2 regions of the Variovorax sp. 05L425 genome follow, and region 2 is predicted to be linked to the other one. Evidence: riboswitches for the same ligand, from Rfam matches in the RefSeq annotation. Region 2 holds a riboswitch; the other holds the start of a gene.
The links. A riboswitch is a leader RNA that binds a small molecule or an ion and turns the genes downstream of it on or off. The one in region 2 is predicted to bind glycine.
Positions count from the first base shown of each region.

Region 1 (6,373 bases), on a different contig from region 2:
TGTCGGGCGTGGTGTTCGGCGAAGGCGTGCGTCTGGTGTCGCGCGTCACGCAGGGCTGCCAACCCGTGTCGGAGGAGCGTGAAATCACCGAGGTCGATGGCAACCTGCTGCTGACGCTCGATGGCGAGCCTGCACTCGATGTGCTGCTGGACGATCTGAACGTATCCCTCGACGCGCCCGAGCATGCGGTGGACGCGGTGCGTGCCACGCTGGTGGGGCTGGCCGAGGCCGGCAGCGACGGCGTCCGTCGTACGCGCGACCTGGGTGCCGATGTCCGGGTGCGGCACATCATTGGCCTCGACCCGACGCGTCGCGGCGTGGCGATTGCCGACGTGGCCGAAGTCGGCATGCGCTTGAGCTTCTGCCGGCGCAACGCGCAGGCCGCGCGCTCCGACCTCATGCGTGTGTGCGCCGAAATCCGGGAGGAACTGGAGCCCGAGGAGCAAACCTTGGCCACCGCGCGCGCAGTGGCGGCCGGCGAGGCCGAAGCGGCGCCGCATCCGGCCCGCCGCATCGCCGGTGCCGTCTACGTGAGTTGCTCAGGCCGCGGCGGCCCGCACTTCGGCGCGCCGGGCGCCGAGTTGCAGATCGTGCGACACGCGCTGGGCGATGTGCCGCTGGTCGGCTTCTTCGCCGCCGGCGAGATTGCGCGGCACCACCTGTATGGCTACACCGGCGTCTTGACGGTCTTCACCAGCGACGACTGAGGCTTCGTTTCTGCGCGCGCGCCGGTGAAGCTGAAATCCACCTCGGGCGCGAGACCGCTGACGATGCGTGCGATCGACTTGCCCGAGCCGCAGGCATGGGTCCAGCCCAGCGTGCCGTGGCCGGTGTTGAGGAACAGGTTCGGCAGTTTCGTCGCGCCGATCAGGGGCACGTTGCTCGGCGTCGCTGGGCGCAGCCCGGTCCAGAACTGAGCTTGCGTGGCGTCGGCGGCACCCGGAAACAATTGTTCGACCCGTCGCACGATGGCTTCGCAGCGCACGCGGTTCAGGTCGCGGTCGTAGCCGTTGAACTCCGCCGTGCCTGCAATGCGCATCCGATCGCCGGTTTCGGAGGTGTAGCGCGAGAAGACGAGCTTGAATTCGTCATCGGTCAACGACACCTGGTAGGCCTTGGGCGCGTCCACGACCGGCATCGTGACCGAATAGCCTTTGGCCGGGTAGATCGGCAGGCGGATGCCCAGCGGCGCGGCAAGCAGCGGGCTCAGGGAGCCCATGGCCAGCACGAAGGCATCGCCCCGGATGCGCTGGAACCGGCCCTCGCTATCGGTCGCTTCCACATGGTCGATCGTTCCGCCGGCCTCACGAAGAGCGGTCACGGTGTGGCTCATCAGGAAGCGAACACCTGCGGCCTTGGCCAGCGCCGCGAGTTCGCGCGCGAAGTGGTTCGCATCGCCCGATTCGTCTTCGGCGGTGTAGGTGGCGCCGGCCAGTTGCGGGCGGACGTGCGCCAGCGCGGGCTCAAGTTTCACTGCTTCATCTGCCGAGATGACGCGGCGATCGCAGCCCAATGCGCGCATCTGTTCGGCTGGCGCCAGAGCGGCGTCGAATTCCTTCTGCGTCGTATAGAAGTGCAGGATGCCCTGGGTCCGCTGGTCGTAGGCGATACCGGTGTCGCGGCGCAGTTGCTGCAGCGTTTCGCGGCTGTAGGTGCCCAGGCGAACGATCTGCTCGATGTTGTGGCGGGTGCGCGCCGGCGTGCATTCGCGCAGGAACTGCAGTCCCCAGAGCCACTGCCGCATGTCGGCGCGGAGGCGGAAGAGCAGGGGAGCGTCCTCCTTGCCGAGCCATTGCAGCACCTTCAGCGGCGCGCTCGGATTGGCCCAGGGCTCGGCATGGCTCACCGATATCTGGCCGCCGTTGGCGAAGCTGGTTTCGGCAGCAGGTGTGGCCTGCCGGTCGATCACGGTCACTTCATGGCCGAGTTGCTGGAGGAAGTAAGCCGAAGTCACGCCGAGCAAGCCGGCGCCAAGAACGATCACGCGCATTTCAAGAACCCTCGAAGGTTGCAGCGCTTGGCTCGAACGGAAACGGATGCTGTGAAAAAGAAAAGCAACCGGACCGTGCGTCCAAGTTGCCGCTCCCCCTGTCCTCGGTACCTGAGAGATTCACCCGTTGCGCCCGCAACAGGTTTGCTCCTTCGGTGCATCACGTGGTGTGATGGCTCTCCAGACGGCTCTGACAGTTGGTGCAGTACAGGCTCGTTTGTGCGAGCCGACCTGAGCGTTTATGGGAGTTTGCGCCTTCGGTGGGGCCGCCAAGCGGCCCGCTCTCCTGCAGTGCGGCGATTGTAGGGGCGCCGCGCCCGGCTGGCTACAGCCCTCTGAAGGCGAAGTCGAGTTCGGGCCGCAAGCCACTGACGATACGGGCGATCGATTTGCTCGCGCCGCAGGCGTGCGTCCATGTCGCCGTGCCCGGGGCGGTATTGAGGAACAGGTTGGGGACTCGCGTCTTGCCGACCATTGGCAGCCGATTGCGGCTCACCGCGTGCATGGCGGTTTCGAACGAAGCCTGCGCGGTGTCAGTCATGCCGGGAAACAGCGCCTCGATGCGCCTGAGGATCGCTTCGAAGCGGTCCGAGTCTGGCTCGCTCTGCTCGTCATGGCTCACGCGCACGGTGGAAGAAACCCGGAGATAGACACCGTTGGCGTTCTCGACGCGTGCGATTCGAAGCTTGCCCTGTCGGTCGTGCAGCGCGATGTGCGGTGCGTGCGCGGCGTCCCTGACCGGCATCGTGGCGATGTACTCGCGAACGAAATTCAGCGGCATGTCGATGCCAAGGTCTTCCGCATGCGGAACGCTCGATGCGCCCAGGGCGAGAACATAGGACTGCGCGCGCACGGTGGTGGGTTGTCCTTGTGCATCCAGCAGGTCGACATGACTGATGCGGCCGTCACGCGTCTTCAGCGAGACCACGGTGTGCTTCATCATGAAGCGCACACCGGCCGCGCGGCAAAGAAAGACGATGCTTGCCGCGAACTGGGCGGGATCGCGTGCCGGGTCCTCGAGCGAGAAAGTCGCTCCGGCGAGCTTGCTGCCGACGGCATGCAATGCAGGCTCCAGGCCCGTGGCCTCTTCGGCGGAGAGCAGACGTTCCTCGCAGCCGAGTTCGGACCAGTGGGGTGCGCGGGCCATGCGCCCATGGAAGGCTTGGGCGTCGGTGAAGAAGTTCATGAGCCCGTTCGAGCGCGGCCGTTGCGACATGCCGGCCTCGTCACGCAGCGCACGTGCGCTCTCGCGGCTGTAGGCGGCGAGACGCACCATGTGCTCAAGCGGGTCGCGTTTCGCCGGTTCGCCAATGGCTCGGTCGAGCAGCTTGGCGATGCGATGACGCACCTTTGCGCGCAGGCGGGACCAGCCGCCTTCTGTTCGTCGCGCATAGGCCGAATACGCTTCGGAGCGTTGCAGCGCAATCGCAGATTCGCTGGGTTCGGCCCGGCCCCGGGCCTTGGCGGCGGGGGTCGCGTGGCGGTCCACCACGATCACCTCGTGACCGAGTTGCTGAAGGTAATAGGCCGTCGTTACACCGAGCAAACCGGCGCCGAGCACAACCACGCGCATGTCCGAATCCTTTTGGGATGGCATGAACGGCGGGTGTTGGTGCTTACTGTGCAAAGCGCCGAGACCCGGGGTTCAGACTGCCGCTCCCTCTGTCTCCTTTACCTGAGAGTTTCATTCGCTGCGCCATGCAGCGGATTTGCTCCGTCGGTGCACCACGTCGCGTGGCGTCTCTCCAGTCGGCGATTGATCAATGTGAGGCAGTCACCGAACCGCTGTTGCGGTTCACCTGAGCGTTCATGGGAGTTTGCGCCAACGGTGGGACGACGAATGCGTCCGCTTTTCTGCGGGGCGAATTTTATAGAGGAAACCGGTTTCTGTGTGTTTCAGGCCCTGCGCAGACGCGTGAACAATTCGAACTCCCAGTTGCGCATGCCCAGGAGCAGGGTGTAGCCCTCCCGCTCCTTGGGCGACAGCTTCTGGTCGGTCTGGTGCTGCTGGGCGAAGTCCTGTGCAACGCGCTGCAGGCGGTCCAGGAAGGCAGGCGCCAGCGATTTGCTGATCGATCCATGCACCAACAGGAGGCCTTCGGCCGGGCCGTCGAAGCCGCCGCGGTAGTAGTCGAGCACGACGTTCTCGCGAAAGAAATCCATCACCGGGCCGTGCGGGCGCCATCGGAAGGTCTTGGCGAGCTTCAGGCGGTAGCGGTTCAGCGGACGCAACTCGATGATGCCGATGCGGTCGAGTTGCGCCAGGTAGCCGATGCATTCGGCCTCGGTGATGCGGTAGGCGGCGACGATCTGCTCCAGCGTCCATTGGCTCAGCACGCAGATGGCGAGCAGCAACAACTTCTTGTCCCTGACGACAGCTTTTTCTTGCTCGAGCGTCAGTTCCTTGAGCAAGGGCTGGGCGTCCGCCACGCGGCGGGCGAGTTCCGCGAAATCGATCTTGAGCGCCCGGCAGATCGCGTCGACCCGCGTCAGCGGCATGTCGCCCTTGGCGAGCATCCGCTTCACGCTGGATTCGGCCATGTCCAGCGACTTGGCGAGATCCGCGTAAGTCATGTGGGCGTTCTTGAGTTCGTTCTTGAGGGCGACGACCAGATCGACAGTGGTGCTCATGAGGTGGTGGTATTGCCGGCTGATACCGGGGGTGGTGAAAAAGTGCTCCGTATCGATTCTCGATGCCAGGGAGGGGGTCGGCAACCTAGATTGCGCCCATCGAGCTATTCATCGGAGTCCGTCATGCCACTGTCGTCCTTCTCCAACCGTGAACGTTGCCTCGTTTCGCTGTTCGCGCTGCTCCTTTTGGCCGCAATCGCCGGGCCGGTCCTTCCGGCCTCTGGCCTCGCCGGGGCGCCGTTCGCCGATCGCCATGCCTGGCACGGCCTGCCAAATGCGATGGATGTGTTGAGCAACCTGCCCTTCGTCGCGATCGGCATCTGGGGCCTGCGCTGGCTGCATTGGCTCGATCGCGCGCACGAAGACGCGCTCGACGCCTCACCGCTGCCCCAAGCGGGCGCTCACCTTCCCGTGAATGCGCTCGATTGCGCCTGGGTGTTCTTTGCCGGCCTGATCCTGACCGCTGCCGGGTCCGCCTTCTATCACCTGCAGTCCGATGGCATGCGCCTGGCAGCCGACCGTGCAGGCATGGCGGTGGCTTTTTCGGGCCTGGTCGGCCTGGTGGTCTGCGAGCGAGTCAGCGCACGCGCCGGATGGCCGGCCGCATGGTTCACGATGGTCGGCGGCCTGCTGGCGGCGGCCGTCTGCCACAGGACCGGGAATGCGCTGCCCTGGGCGCTGGTGCAGTTCGGTGGCATGGCGCTGATCGTGATCCTCTCGCTGGCAAAGCCGTTGAACGGCGCCATCGGGCTGAAGTTGGGCTGGGTGATCTTCTTCTACGCCATGGCCAAGTTGTTCGAGGTGTCGGATCAGGCCATCTATGACGTCACGCAGGACCTGATATCGGGTCATAGTCTCAAGCATTTGACCGCTGCATTGGCGGCGCTGCCGGTGTTGCACGGGCTCCAGGCAATGGGTCGTCAGACCCTGCGGCACAATCCGGGCGCAGCCGCAGTGACGGCTTGAGGAACCCGCCAGCCAGGCTTTGCGAATGACCACAACTGCCAACGCATCATCCTCCCCCATGCCTGATACGCATGCGCACGCCAACCAGTTCGCGCTTCTGGGCCAGCGGCGCTTTGCGCCGTTCTTCTGGACGCAGTTCGCCGGCGCGGCAAACGACAACCTCTTCAAGTTCGCCTTCACGGTCATGGTGACCTACCAGCTGCAGCTCAGCTGGATGCCGCCGGCCATGGCGGGGCTCGCGATCGGGGCGCTGTTCATCCTGCCGTTCCTGCTCTTCTCGGCCACGGCCGGGCAGCTCACGGACAAATATGACAAGACGAAGATGATCCGCTTCGTCAAGAACCTCGAGATCGCGATCATGCTGATCGCGGCATGGGGTTTCATGCGGGCGGACGCCGCGGTGCTGCTTGGCTGCGTCTTCCTGATGGGACTGCATTCCACCTTGTTCGGGCCGGTCAAGTTCGCTTATCTGCCGCAGGTGCTGGACGCGCGCGAGCTCACGGGCGGCAACGGCATGGTCGAGATGGGCACCTTCGTCGCCATCCTGCTCGGCCAGGTCGCCGGCGGCCTCCTGGTCGCTGTACCGCATATCGGCCACACCTCGGTGGCCCTGGCCTGCGTGCTGCTTGCGCTGGCCGGGCGTGGGGTGGCGCAGGCGATTCCGCGCGCGCCTGCCACCGATCCGGGGCTTCGGATCAACTGGAATCCTGTGAGCGAGACCTGGCGCAATCTCAAGCTTGCGCACGGCAACATCGTGGTTTTCCGTTCGCTGCTGGGTATTTCGTG
Region 1 covers NZ_JBFTNY010000005.1:112,044-118,416, reverse strand. Annotated here, with positions in the region: gene AC1DN9_RS07960 (FIST signal transduction protein) at 1-707, shown strand, start outside; gene AC1DN9_RS07955 (D-amino acid dehydrogenase) at 668-1,990, opposite strand; glycine riboswitch at 2,079-2,184, opposite strand; glycine riboswitch at 2,189-2,289, opposite strand; gene AC1DN9_RS07950 (FAD-dependent oxidoreductase) at 2,316-3,587, opposite strand; glycine riboswitch at 3,643-3,749, opposite strand; gene AC1DN9_RS07945 (helix-turn-helix domain-containing protein) at 3,887-4,621, opposite strand; gene AC1DN9_RS07940 (hypothetical protein) at 4,745-5,587, shown strand; gene AC1DN9_RS07935 (MFS transporter) at 5,613-6,373, shown strand, end outside.
Region 1: another riboswitch for glycine. It lies ahead of AC1DN9_RS07950 (FAD-dependent oxidoreductase); the one in region 2 lies ahead of gcvT (glycine cleavage system aminomethyltransferase GcvT).

Region 2 (10,596 bases):
CTTCGGCAAGGAACTGGACCTGGTGCTCGAAGGCCGCGACTACCTCGCCGGCCCTTATTCATACGCCGACATCGCCTTCTACATGGCGCACGTATTTGCCGACCGCAAGGGCGCAGGCATGAGCTCCTCCACACCACGGCTGGTGGCCTGGCGCGATCGCGTCGGCGCACGGCCGGCGGTGCGCGAAGTGGTCGGCGCCATGATGCGCTTCCTCGCATCGCAGGGGCGACCGGTCCCTGCATTCCTGCAGTCGCACCTCCGCACGTGAACCAGATCGACGACCTGCTCGACTGGCTGCCCTCGCCGTCGCAGCATTTGCTTGTCGTCACGTTTGCGCTGCTTGTCTATGTGCTGACCACGCGCGCCCGGCGCGAACAGCGGGCACCCTCGACGGCGATCGCGTGGGTCATGGGATTCGCGCTGATGCCGTACATCATCCTGCCGATGTACCTGCTGTTCGGCCAGCGCAAGCTGCGGCCGCCAGGGTCGCCGCGGCCGCCGCGCACGGGTCCGACGGGACATTGGGCTGCCGATCTGATCGAGAGCTTCGGCCTGGCGCCGCCCGGCCGCTGCGAGATTCACTTCCATTCCGACGGCGCGGCCGCACGCGAGGCGCTCTTCGCTGTGATCGAAGGCGCGCGGACGCGGCTCGATGTGGGCACGTTCATCATCGGCGACGACGCGCTGGGCCACGAGGTCATCAACAGGCTGTCGCGGCGTGCGGGCGAAGGCGTGGCGGTGCGCGTGCTGCTCGACGGCTTCGGCGCCCTTTCGCTGCCGCGCTCGCACTTCGACACGCTCCGCGAAGCGGGTGCCGAAGTTGCCGTGTTCCGCCCGATCTTCAGCCTGCGTCGTACCGGTCCGCGCAATCTGCGCAACCACCGCAAGGTCACGATTGCGGACGACGGCTGGCTCTGGTCGGGCGGCCGCAACCTCGCCGGCGAATACTTCACCGGCAACGACGAGCACCCGGTCGCATGGCGCGATCTGTCCTTCGATCTCCGGGGCAGCGTGGCCGCCGCGGCAGCGCGGCAGTTCGACCATGACTGGTCGTCGGTGCGCAAGCGCAAGGCGCGCGCTGCGGCCGCCGTGGACAAGCCGGCCGAGGGCAACCTCGCGCAGTTCCTGCCGAGCGGCCCCGACCAGACCGAGGACACGGCACATGCGCTGCTGGTTGACGCCTGCTTTCGCGCCGAACAACGCTTGCTGGCCATCACGCCTTACTTCGTGCCCGGCGACGGCCTGCGCGACGCGCTGCGTCTGGCCGCGCGGCGCGGTGTGCAGGTGACGATCGCGATTCCAGCGCATTCGAACCACCGCCTGGCCGACTTCGTCCGGGCACGCGCGATGCGCGACCTCGCGCGCGCGGGGGTGACATTCCGGATGCTGCCGTTCATGGCGCACGCCAAGGCGGTGGTCGTGGACGAGGATCTCGCGATGTGCGGTTCCATCAATCTCGACTTGCGCAGCCTGCTGATCAACCACGAGGCAGCCGTGGTGTTCTACGGCCATGACCAGGTCGACTGGCTCGCGCAGTGGATCGAAACGACAGCCTCCGCCGGCGAGAACTATCGCGCGCGCCGACCCGGCATCCTGCGTGACTTGGCCGAAGGCCTCCTCCTCACCATCGCCTTCCAGCTCTGATCGAACTCGCCGGCCGGCGTGCCGACGACGCCGCCTTGTCAGATACTCGCCTTCTCGATCTCGAACACTTCAGGAGAGATGCATGGGAAAGCTTGTCCAGTTCAACCGTCCGGACGGCGGCGCCGTTCAAGGGTATCTCGCGGAGGCCGACAAGACCTTCGGCTCGGTGGTGGTGATCCAGGAATGGTGGGGTTTGAACGACCAGATCCGGGGCGTGGCCGAACGCTTTGCCAGGGCCGGCTTCACGGCCCTGGTGCCCGACCTCTATCGCGGGAAATCCACCGTCGAGGCCGAGGAAGCCCATCACCTGATGGACGGCTTGAACTTCGCCGACGCGGCCTCGCAAGATGTGCGCGGCGCGGTGCAGTTCCTGAAGGCGCGCGGCGGCAAAGTGGGCGTCACCGGTTTCTGCATGGGCGGCGCGTTGACGGTGCTGGCCTCGACGATGGCACCTGAAGCCGACGCCATCGTCGTGTGGTACGGGTATCCGCCGCTGGAGTACGTCGATGCATCGAAGATCTCCGCACCGGTGATGGCGCACTGGGCCACGCAGGATGCGGCCTTTGCCATCGCGGGTGCCGACGCGCTCGAAGAGAAACTGCGTGGCGCGGGCGTGCGCTATGAAGGCCATCGCTACCAGGCGCAGCACGCCTTTGCCAATGAAGACGCCCAAGGCCCGGGGCGCATTCCGATCACGCAATACGACGCCGTGTGGGCACAGCGTGCGTGGGATCGCACCGTGCGATTCTTCGGGCGCGAACTCGCCTGAGGGCTCAGCCGCTTCAACGCTTTGCGGTCGCCTTGCTGGCCTTGCTGGCCTTGTTGGTGTAGCTCGCGTTGCCAAGCCCGGTGCCGATGGTCAGGACGGCCCAGCGCTTCACGTCCTGCATGAAGGGCAACTCGCTCAGCCCCTGGACGACCGCGTCGTTGTGCATCAGCGCGACGGTGGGGTCGCCGTCGATGAGCGGGAGCCTCTTGCACAGCTCGCTCGGCAGATGGAAGTTTTCGCTCTCCCAGTCGCCGGGGAGGTTCTGCGCACCGCGTGAAATCGATCCGTCCTTGCGAATCAGCCCGGGGCAACCGATGCCGACGAACGGCGCGAGTCGGATGCCTTTCTTCTTGCAATAGCGGATCTGCTTTTCAAGCATTTTCGCGAGCCGGTCGACCAGCGCCTTGCGGCTCGGGCCATCGTCGGCATGGCGCCATTTTTCGCGGTGGATCACTTTGGCGTGCGAGAGGTCGGGCGAACGTCTGATCCGCGTCTTGACGATGCCGCAGCGCACATTGGTGCCGCCGATGTCCAGCGCCAGGATGGCGTCGCGGCGCTTCAGCAGCGGCGGCGGCACGAGGTGCACCCAACCGAGCAGGCCGCCATCGTCTGTCGCATGGCTGATGCGCCCCAATTGCACCGACTGATTCATCTCCTGCAACATGGCCGCCGCCTGCAGGATCGCCCGCTCTCCGACGTCACTTTCGGGGAAGCCGCCGCCGATGACGACGCGCTCGACACCTTTCCATGACGGCTGGCGCATGAAACGATCGATCACCCAGGCCAGTTCTTCCGCGAATTCCTCGATGACCGCGTGGACCACGTCCGCCGCCTCGGACGCCTTTTCGCCGAGCGCCTGGTCGAGCATCTTCTTGCTCATCTCCGTGGAATGAAGACCGCCCAGCGGGTCGTTTCCCTTCTTTCGGCGACGACGGCGCCAGCGTTCCAGCAGTTCCCTGAAGGCGGTCTGGCTGGCCTGGTCGCCGATGAAGCCGTCCTTGTCGCGCAACTGGAGGCTGTAGCCCTCGACCACGACCGAAGGCAGTTCGCGTGCGCCGTGCACGTCGGGCAGAGGATGCGCGTCTTTTTCGACTTTCTCTTTTGCCATCGTGTTTCCCGGATGCGCCGTTCAGTCGGCCGTGGTCGCAAGTATCAGGCGTGCGGCTTCCTCCGGCGCATCCCAATGCGGATAGTGGCCGCATCGCTCGAACCAATGGATGTGCGCATCGGGGAAAAGCGCCTGCGCGCGAGCGGCCTGCCTCGGGAAGCAGATCCGGTCGAAGCGCCCCCAGCCGATCACGAGTTGCTTGTCCAGGCTCCCGGCCGCCACGCCTTCCTGCGGCGACCCTTGCACCAGGCTCTTCAGCATCATGCTGAACGACGATGCCGAGGCCCAGTTGCGCATTTCGTCCAGAACCATCGAAGGCGAAAGGCCGGCGGCCTGGGCCGATACCTGCCTCAGCAGGAGCACGCGCGACCATTCGTGCGTCGTGATCGCGGGCATCGCGAACTGCAGCGCGCGCGCCAGCCGCCACGAGAGGCAGACGGAGGCCCGGTAGGCGTGGCGCTCCCATCCTTCCCAGAAGCCCACAGGCCCCAACGAGACGACCGCCCCCAGCACGCCGCCGCGCCGCGCCAGTTCCAGAATCAATTGCGCCCCCTCCGAACTGCCGGCGGCATCGATGCCCACCAAGTCGTGTTCATGCAGAAACTGAGCGACCGCGTCGCACATCGTGCGAATGGAGACTTCGCCTTTCAGCTCCGGACTCTTGCCGAAACCCGGCAGATCGATCGCCACGACACTGCGCTGTGCGGCCAGCGGCGTCAGCACGGTCCGCCACGACCGCCAGGTGCCGCCAAGGCCATGGACCAGCAACAGGGGCTTGCCTTCACCGCGTCGAACATAGTTGATCCGCACTTGTTCATTCTGCGTTCATCCGCTGCAGTGCAGCATCGGCACGGCGCACCATCCTTTGTAGGAGAAGGAGCCTGTGCATCGGATGGTCCTCGCCGCCATGACGCCGATACACTGGGTCGATGCGTCCACTGCGCCGAATCTGGGTCACCACCCTGGCCTGCCTGGGCCTGCTGGGCCTTATGGGCCTTCTGGGCAACCCCACGCCGTCGCACGCGCAAGGCGGGGCCGACGGGCTTCGCATCGGCTCCAAGCGATTCACCGAGTCGTACATCCTGGCAGAGGTTCTCGCGCAGACTGCGGCGCCGCATACCGCCACCCCCCCGGTGGTCCGGCAGGGACTCGGCAACACGGCCATCGTCTACGAGGCCTTGAGTTCCGGCAGCATCGATCTCTATGCCGAATACACCGGTACCATCGCCCTGGAGATCCTCAAGAGCCCTCAGTCGATGACGCTCGAGGACATGAACGCGGCGCTCCGGCCGCTGGGCCTGGGCGCGGCGATTCCCTTCGGGTTCAACGACGGCTATGCGCTCGCCATGCGCGCGGCCGATGCGGACCGCCTCGGCGTGCGAAGCCTGAGCGACCTCGCCAGCCATCCTGAACTGAAGCTCGGACTGTCGAACGAATTCATCGGCCGCGCCGACGGCTGGCAAGGGTTGGCTGCTCGATACGGTTTCACACAGACGCCGACGGGGCTGGATCATGGGCTCGCCTACGACGCCATCGCGGCGAAGCAGATCGACGTCACCGACATCTACACCACCGACGCCAAGATCGATCATCTCGGCCTCCGTGTGCTCGAGGACGACCGCCAATATTTCCCTCGCTACGACGCGGTGGTGCTCTACCGGCTCGACGTGCCGACAAGATTGCCCAAGGCGTGGGCGGCATTGCAGAAACTCGAAGGCCGCGTCGACGAGCACGCCATGATCGCAATGAATGCGCGTGCCGAATTGCAGGGCGTGGCGTTCGACGCGATCGCGCGTGACTTCCTGGCGCAGAGCAAGATCGTCGCCCAGGCACCCGCCGCCAAGACAACCGGCTCCGCCCTCCCCAAGGAGGCCGCGGCACGGGGTTTCCTCGCCAAGCTGTTCGGCCCCGACCTTGTCCGCCTCGCGCGTCAGCATCTGCTGCTGGTGGCGGTCTCGGTCGGCGTCGCCATCCTGATCGCGGTGCCGTTAGGAGTCCTCGTTTTTCCGCACCTGAACGCGCGTGCGCTCGTCCTGGGGCTCACGGGCCTGCTGCAGACCATTCCCTCGCTCGCACTGCTGGCGATCCTGATCTCGGCCGTCGGCGCGATCGGCCTGGTGCCGGCGCTGATCGCGCTCACGCTCTATTCGCTCTTGCCGATCATGCGGAACACGGTCACCGGCCTGGCCGAAGTCCCGGTCGGGTTGCGGCAGGCAGGGACCGCACTGGGAATGACCGGCGGCCAGACCCTGCGGGTGGTGCTGCTGCCGCTGGCACTCCCCACGATCCTTGCCGGCGTGCGGACGGCGACGACCATCGCCATCGGCACCGCGACGATTGCGGCCTTCATCGGCGCGGGCGGTTTCGGCGAACGCATCGTGACCGGCCTGGCACTCAACGATCGCGAACTGCTGGTCGCCGGGGCCATACCCGCGGCGGTGCTGGCCCTGCTCAGCGAGGCATTCTTCGAGTGCATCGAATACCTGATGCGTCGCAAATACTGAAACTTGAAACTGAACGCATCGACAGGCTTCTTCCGGTGCAGCAACTTCACTGAATTCGCCGTTGGGCACGCCTTCGATCCCTTACACTCGCGCAGTCAGGAGAGAGCCCCGCCGCGTCGGGGCCGCCGAAGGCGCAGGTCCCATCGAAGCGCGGGCCCGAACGCTCAGGCAAAAGGACTGGCGAAGCGCCCGCATTCAGGGCGTTTCCTTGCTGGAGAGAGACGACCCGTCGCGACGACGGACTCGTCCACCGAAGGAGCAAGCCCCGATCGTGGGGTGAATCTCTCAGGTAAAGCGGACAGCAGGGGTGGCCCATGGCTTCGGTCATGGATCTGGACTGCCCCCTTTTGGAGAGAGCCTTGGCCTCCGAATCGACTGACGATCTTCTGAAGACCCCGCTTCACGCCCTGCATGTGGAACTCGGCGCGCGCATGGTGCCTTTCGCCGGCTACTCGATGCCCGTGCAATACCCGGCGGGCCTCATGGCCGAACACAAGCACACGCGCGAGGCTGCGGGGCTCTTCGATATTTCCCACATGGGCCAGTTGCGCCTGTCCGGCCCCGATGCCGCGGCCGCCTTCGAGACGCTGATGCCGGTGGATGTGATCGGCCTGGCGCCCGGCAAGCAGCGCTACGGGCTGCTGCTCAATGACGACGGCGGCATCCTCGACGACCTGATGTTCTTCAACGAGGGCAACGACTCGCTGTTCGTGATCGTCAACGGCGCCTGCAAGCAGGCCGACATCGCGCACATCACCGCGAAGATCGGGCACCGTTGCCAGGTCCTGCCGATGCCCGACCACGCGTTGCTCGCGCTTCAGGGACCGCAGGCTGCCGCGACGCTGGCGCGTCTGTCGCCCGGCGTCGAGCGCTTTGTCTTCATGACCGGCGGCGCCGTGCAGATCGGCGGCATTCCGGCTTTCGTGACCCGCAGCGGGTACACCGGCGAAGACGGCTTCGAGATCTCCGTCGGCGCCGCGGACGCCGAACGCCTTGCGCGGCTGCTGCTCGCGCAACCCGAGGTCAAGCCCATCGGCCTGGGAGCGCGCAATTCGTTGCGGCTCGAAGCCGGGCTTTGCCTCTACGGCAACGACATCGACGAGACGACCACGCCAGTCGAAGCCTCGCTCGTCTGGGCCATGCAGAAAGTGCGACGTTCCGGTGGTGCGCGCGAAGGCGGCTTCCCGGGCGCGGCCAAGGTGCTGGCGCAACTCACTGCCGCGGACGGCACGGCGGGCCATCTCGACCACGACACCCTCAAGCGCAAACGCGTGGGCCTCGTCGCGCTGGAGCGTGTTCCGGTGCGCGACGGCACGCTGCTCGAATCCTTCGAAGGCCTCGCCATCGGCCAGGTGACCAGCGGACTGCTCGGCCCCACAGTCGACCGGCCCGTCGCCATGGCCTACGTTGCGCTGGCCTATTCCGAGCCCGGCACGCGCATCCAGGCGATGGTGCGCGGCAAGCCGGTGTTGATGGAAGTCAGCACCATGCCTTTCGTCCCGGCGCGCTATTTCCGCGGCTGAGACCCGATCTTCAAGTCCTGCCGATTTCGTTCCGATTTCTTATCTCAAGGAGCTTTTGTTCATGACCACCAAGTACACCAAGGATCACGAGTGGGTTCGCCAGGAAGCGGACGCGACGCTCGTCACCGTCGGCATCACCGTCCACGCGCAGGACGCACTGGGTGACGTGGTCTTCGTCGATCTGCCTGAAGTGGGCAAGACTTTCGCCCAGGGCGAGGTCGCGGGTGTGGTCGAGTCGGTCAAGGCCGCCGCCGACGTCTTCATGCCGGTCTCCGGCGAAATCACCGAAGTCAACGAAGCGCTGCGCGCCGACCCCTCGCTCGCCAACAGCGCGCCGATGGACGCAGGCTGGTTCTTCAAGGTGCGCGTCAGCGAGGTGACGCAACTCGAAAGCCTGCTCGACGACACCACGTACGAAAAGTTCGCAGCCGAAAACTGAACTAACCCCGGTCCCCTGCCCTCCTGAGCCCTCCATCCATGTCGACACCCGTCCTGCCCCTCTTCCCTTCGCTCAGCGAGCTTGAGAACGCCGAGGAATTCATTGCGCGCCACATTGGCATCGAAGCTGCTGACGAATCGCGAATGCTGTCGGCGATCGGCTCGGCCACGCGGGCCGAACTGATCGACGGCATCGTGCCGCCGGCCATCCGGCGCACGCGGCCGATGCGCTTGCCTGCGCCGGTGACGGAGGCCGACGCGCTGGCCGAACTCAAGGCCATCGCCGCGAAGAACAAGGTGGCGAAGAGCTTCATCGGACAGGGCTACTACGGCACCCACACGCCAGGCGTGATCCTGCGCAACGTGCTGGAGAACCCCGCCTGGTACACCGCCTACACGCCCTACCAGGCCGAAATCTCGCAAGGTCGCATGGAGGCGCTGGTCAATTTCCAGACGATGGTTTGTGACCTGACAGGCATGGCCATCGCGAATGCGTCGATGCTCGACGAGGCCACCGCGGCGGCCGAGGCGATGACGCTCGCGCGCCGCAGCGTCAAGAGCAAGAGCAACGTGTTCCTGGTATCGGGCGACTGCCACCCGCAGACCATCGAGGTCATCAAGACGCGCGCGGCGCCGCTGGGCATCGAGGTACGGGTCAGCACGGTGTCGGAGACCCTGCCCCACCTGATGGCGAGCTGCGAATTCTTCGGCGTTCTGGCGCAATACCCCGCCACGACGGGTCACGTACACGACCTGCGACCGCTCGCCGGCCACGCGCACCAGTTCGACGCAGCCTTCTGCGTAGCGGCCGACCTGCTCGCGCTCACGTTGCTCGCGCCGCCCGGCGAATGGGATGCGGACATCGTCTGCGGCAGCACACAGCGCTTCGGCATGCCGATGGGCAACGGCGGCCCGCATGCCGCCTACCTGGCATGCCGCGACGAATTCAAGCGCTCGCTGCCCGGGCGCATCGTGGGCGTCAGCGTCGACACGCACGGCGAGCCCGCCTACCGCCTCGCGCTGCAGACACGCGAGCAGCACATCCGGCGCGAGAAGGCGACGTCCAACATCTGTACCGCGCAAGTGCTGCCCGCGGTGATCGCCAGCATGTACGCGGTCTACCACGGACCCGAGGGCATCCGTCGCATCGCGCAGCGCGTCGCGTCACTCACGTCGATCCTCGCGCAAGGTCTCGAACAGATGGGCCGCGAGTTGATCAACGCGACGGCGTTCGACACGCTCACCGTCAAGACCGGCGAAGACACCGCGAAGATCGTGGAACGCGCCGAGGCCGCCTGCATCAACCTGGGTCTGCGCGTGCAGAACCACCTGGGCATTTCGCTCGACGAAACCACGACGCGCGCCGACATCGAGACGCTCTGGGCGCTGTTCGTGCCCGCGGGCACGCCGATGCCGCGTTTCGACGAACTCGCCGGCCGGATCGCCTCGCGCATCCCCGAGGACTTGCGCCGCACCAGCGCATTCCTGACGCATCCGGTCTTCAACACGCACAAGAGCGAAACCGCGATGCTGCGCTACATCCGCAGCCTCGGCGACAAGGACCTCGCGCTCGATCGCAGCATGATCCCGCTCGGGAGCTGCACCATGAAGCTCAACGCGACGAGCGAGATGATCCCGATCACCTGGCCCGAATTCGCGAACATCCATCCCTTCGCGCCGGCTGAACAGCTCCAGGGCTATGCCCAACTCGACAAGCAGCTGCGCGCATGGCTGTGCGAAGCCACCGGCTACGCGGGCATCAGCCTGCAGCCCAACGCGGGCTCGCAGGGCGAGTACGCGGGCCTGCTTGCGATCAAGGCCTTTCATGAAGCCAGGGGCGAAGGCCATCGCGATGTGTGCCTGATTCCCTTCTCGGCGCACGGCACCAATCCGGCCAGTGCCCACATGGCCGGCATGAAGGTGGTGGTCACGGCCTGCGATGCCGAAGGCAATGTCGACATCGACGACCTCAAGCGCGCATGCGGTGCCCATGGCGACAAGCTGGCCGCGGTGATGATCACCTACCCCAGCACCCATGGCGTCTTCGAGACCCGTGTGAAGGAGCTGTGCGAGATCGTGCATGCGCACGGCGGTCGCGTGTACGTGGACGGCGCCAACATGAATGCGCTCGTCGGCGTGGCAGCGCCCGGCGAGTTCGGCGGCGATGTGAGTCACCTGAACCTGCACAAGACTTTCTGCATTCCCCATGGCGGCGGCGGTCCGGGCGTCGGCCCTGTGTGCGTGGTCGAGGACCTGGTGCCGTATCTGCCGGGCCATGCGACGGGCGGCATCGCCTCACACGGCGTGGGCGCGGTGTCGGCGGCACCGCTGGGCAATGCGGCCGTGCTGCCGATCAGCTGGATGTACTGCCGCATGATGGGCGCGCCCGGCTTGAAGGCGGCGACCGAGACCGCGATCCTCAGCGCCAACTACATCAGCGCGCGCCTGAAGGATCACTATCCCACGCTCTACGCAAGTCCGAATGGCCACGTCGCGCATGAGTGCATCCTCGACTTGCGTCCCCTCAAGGATGCCAGCGGCGTGACCGCCGAAGACGTCGCCAAGCGGCTCATCGACTACGGCTTCCATGCACCGACCCTGAGCTTCCCC
Region 2 covers NZ_JBFTNY010000002.1:232,081-242,676, forward strand. Annotated here, with positions in the region: gene AC1DN9_RS03295 (glutathione S-transferase family protein) at 1-268, shown strand, start outside; gene AC1DN9_RS03300 (phospholipase D-like domain-containing protein) at 265-1,644, shown strand; gene AC1DN9_RS03305 (dienelactone hydrolase family protein) at 1,727-2,413, shown strand; gene AC1DN9_RS03310 (ROK family protein) at 2,427-3,521, opposite strand; gene AC1DN9_RS03315 (alpha/beta fold hydrolase) at 3,543-4,331, opposite strand; gene AC1DN9_RS03320 (ABC transporter permease/substrate-binding protein) at 4,511-6,025, shown strand; glycine riboswitch at 6,112-6,211, shown strand; glycine riboswitch at 6,227-6,337, shown strand; gene gcvT (glycine cleavage system aminomethyltransferase GcvT) at 6,385-7,548, shown strand; gene gcvH (glycine cleavage system protein GcvH) at 7,610-7,987, shown strand; gene gcvP (aminomethyl-transferring glycine dehydrogenase) at 8,026-10,596, shown strand, end outside.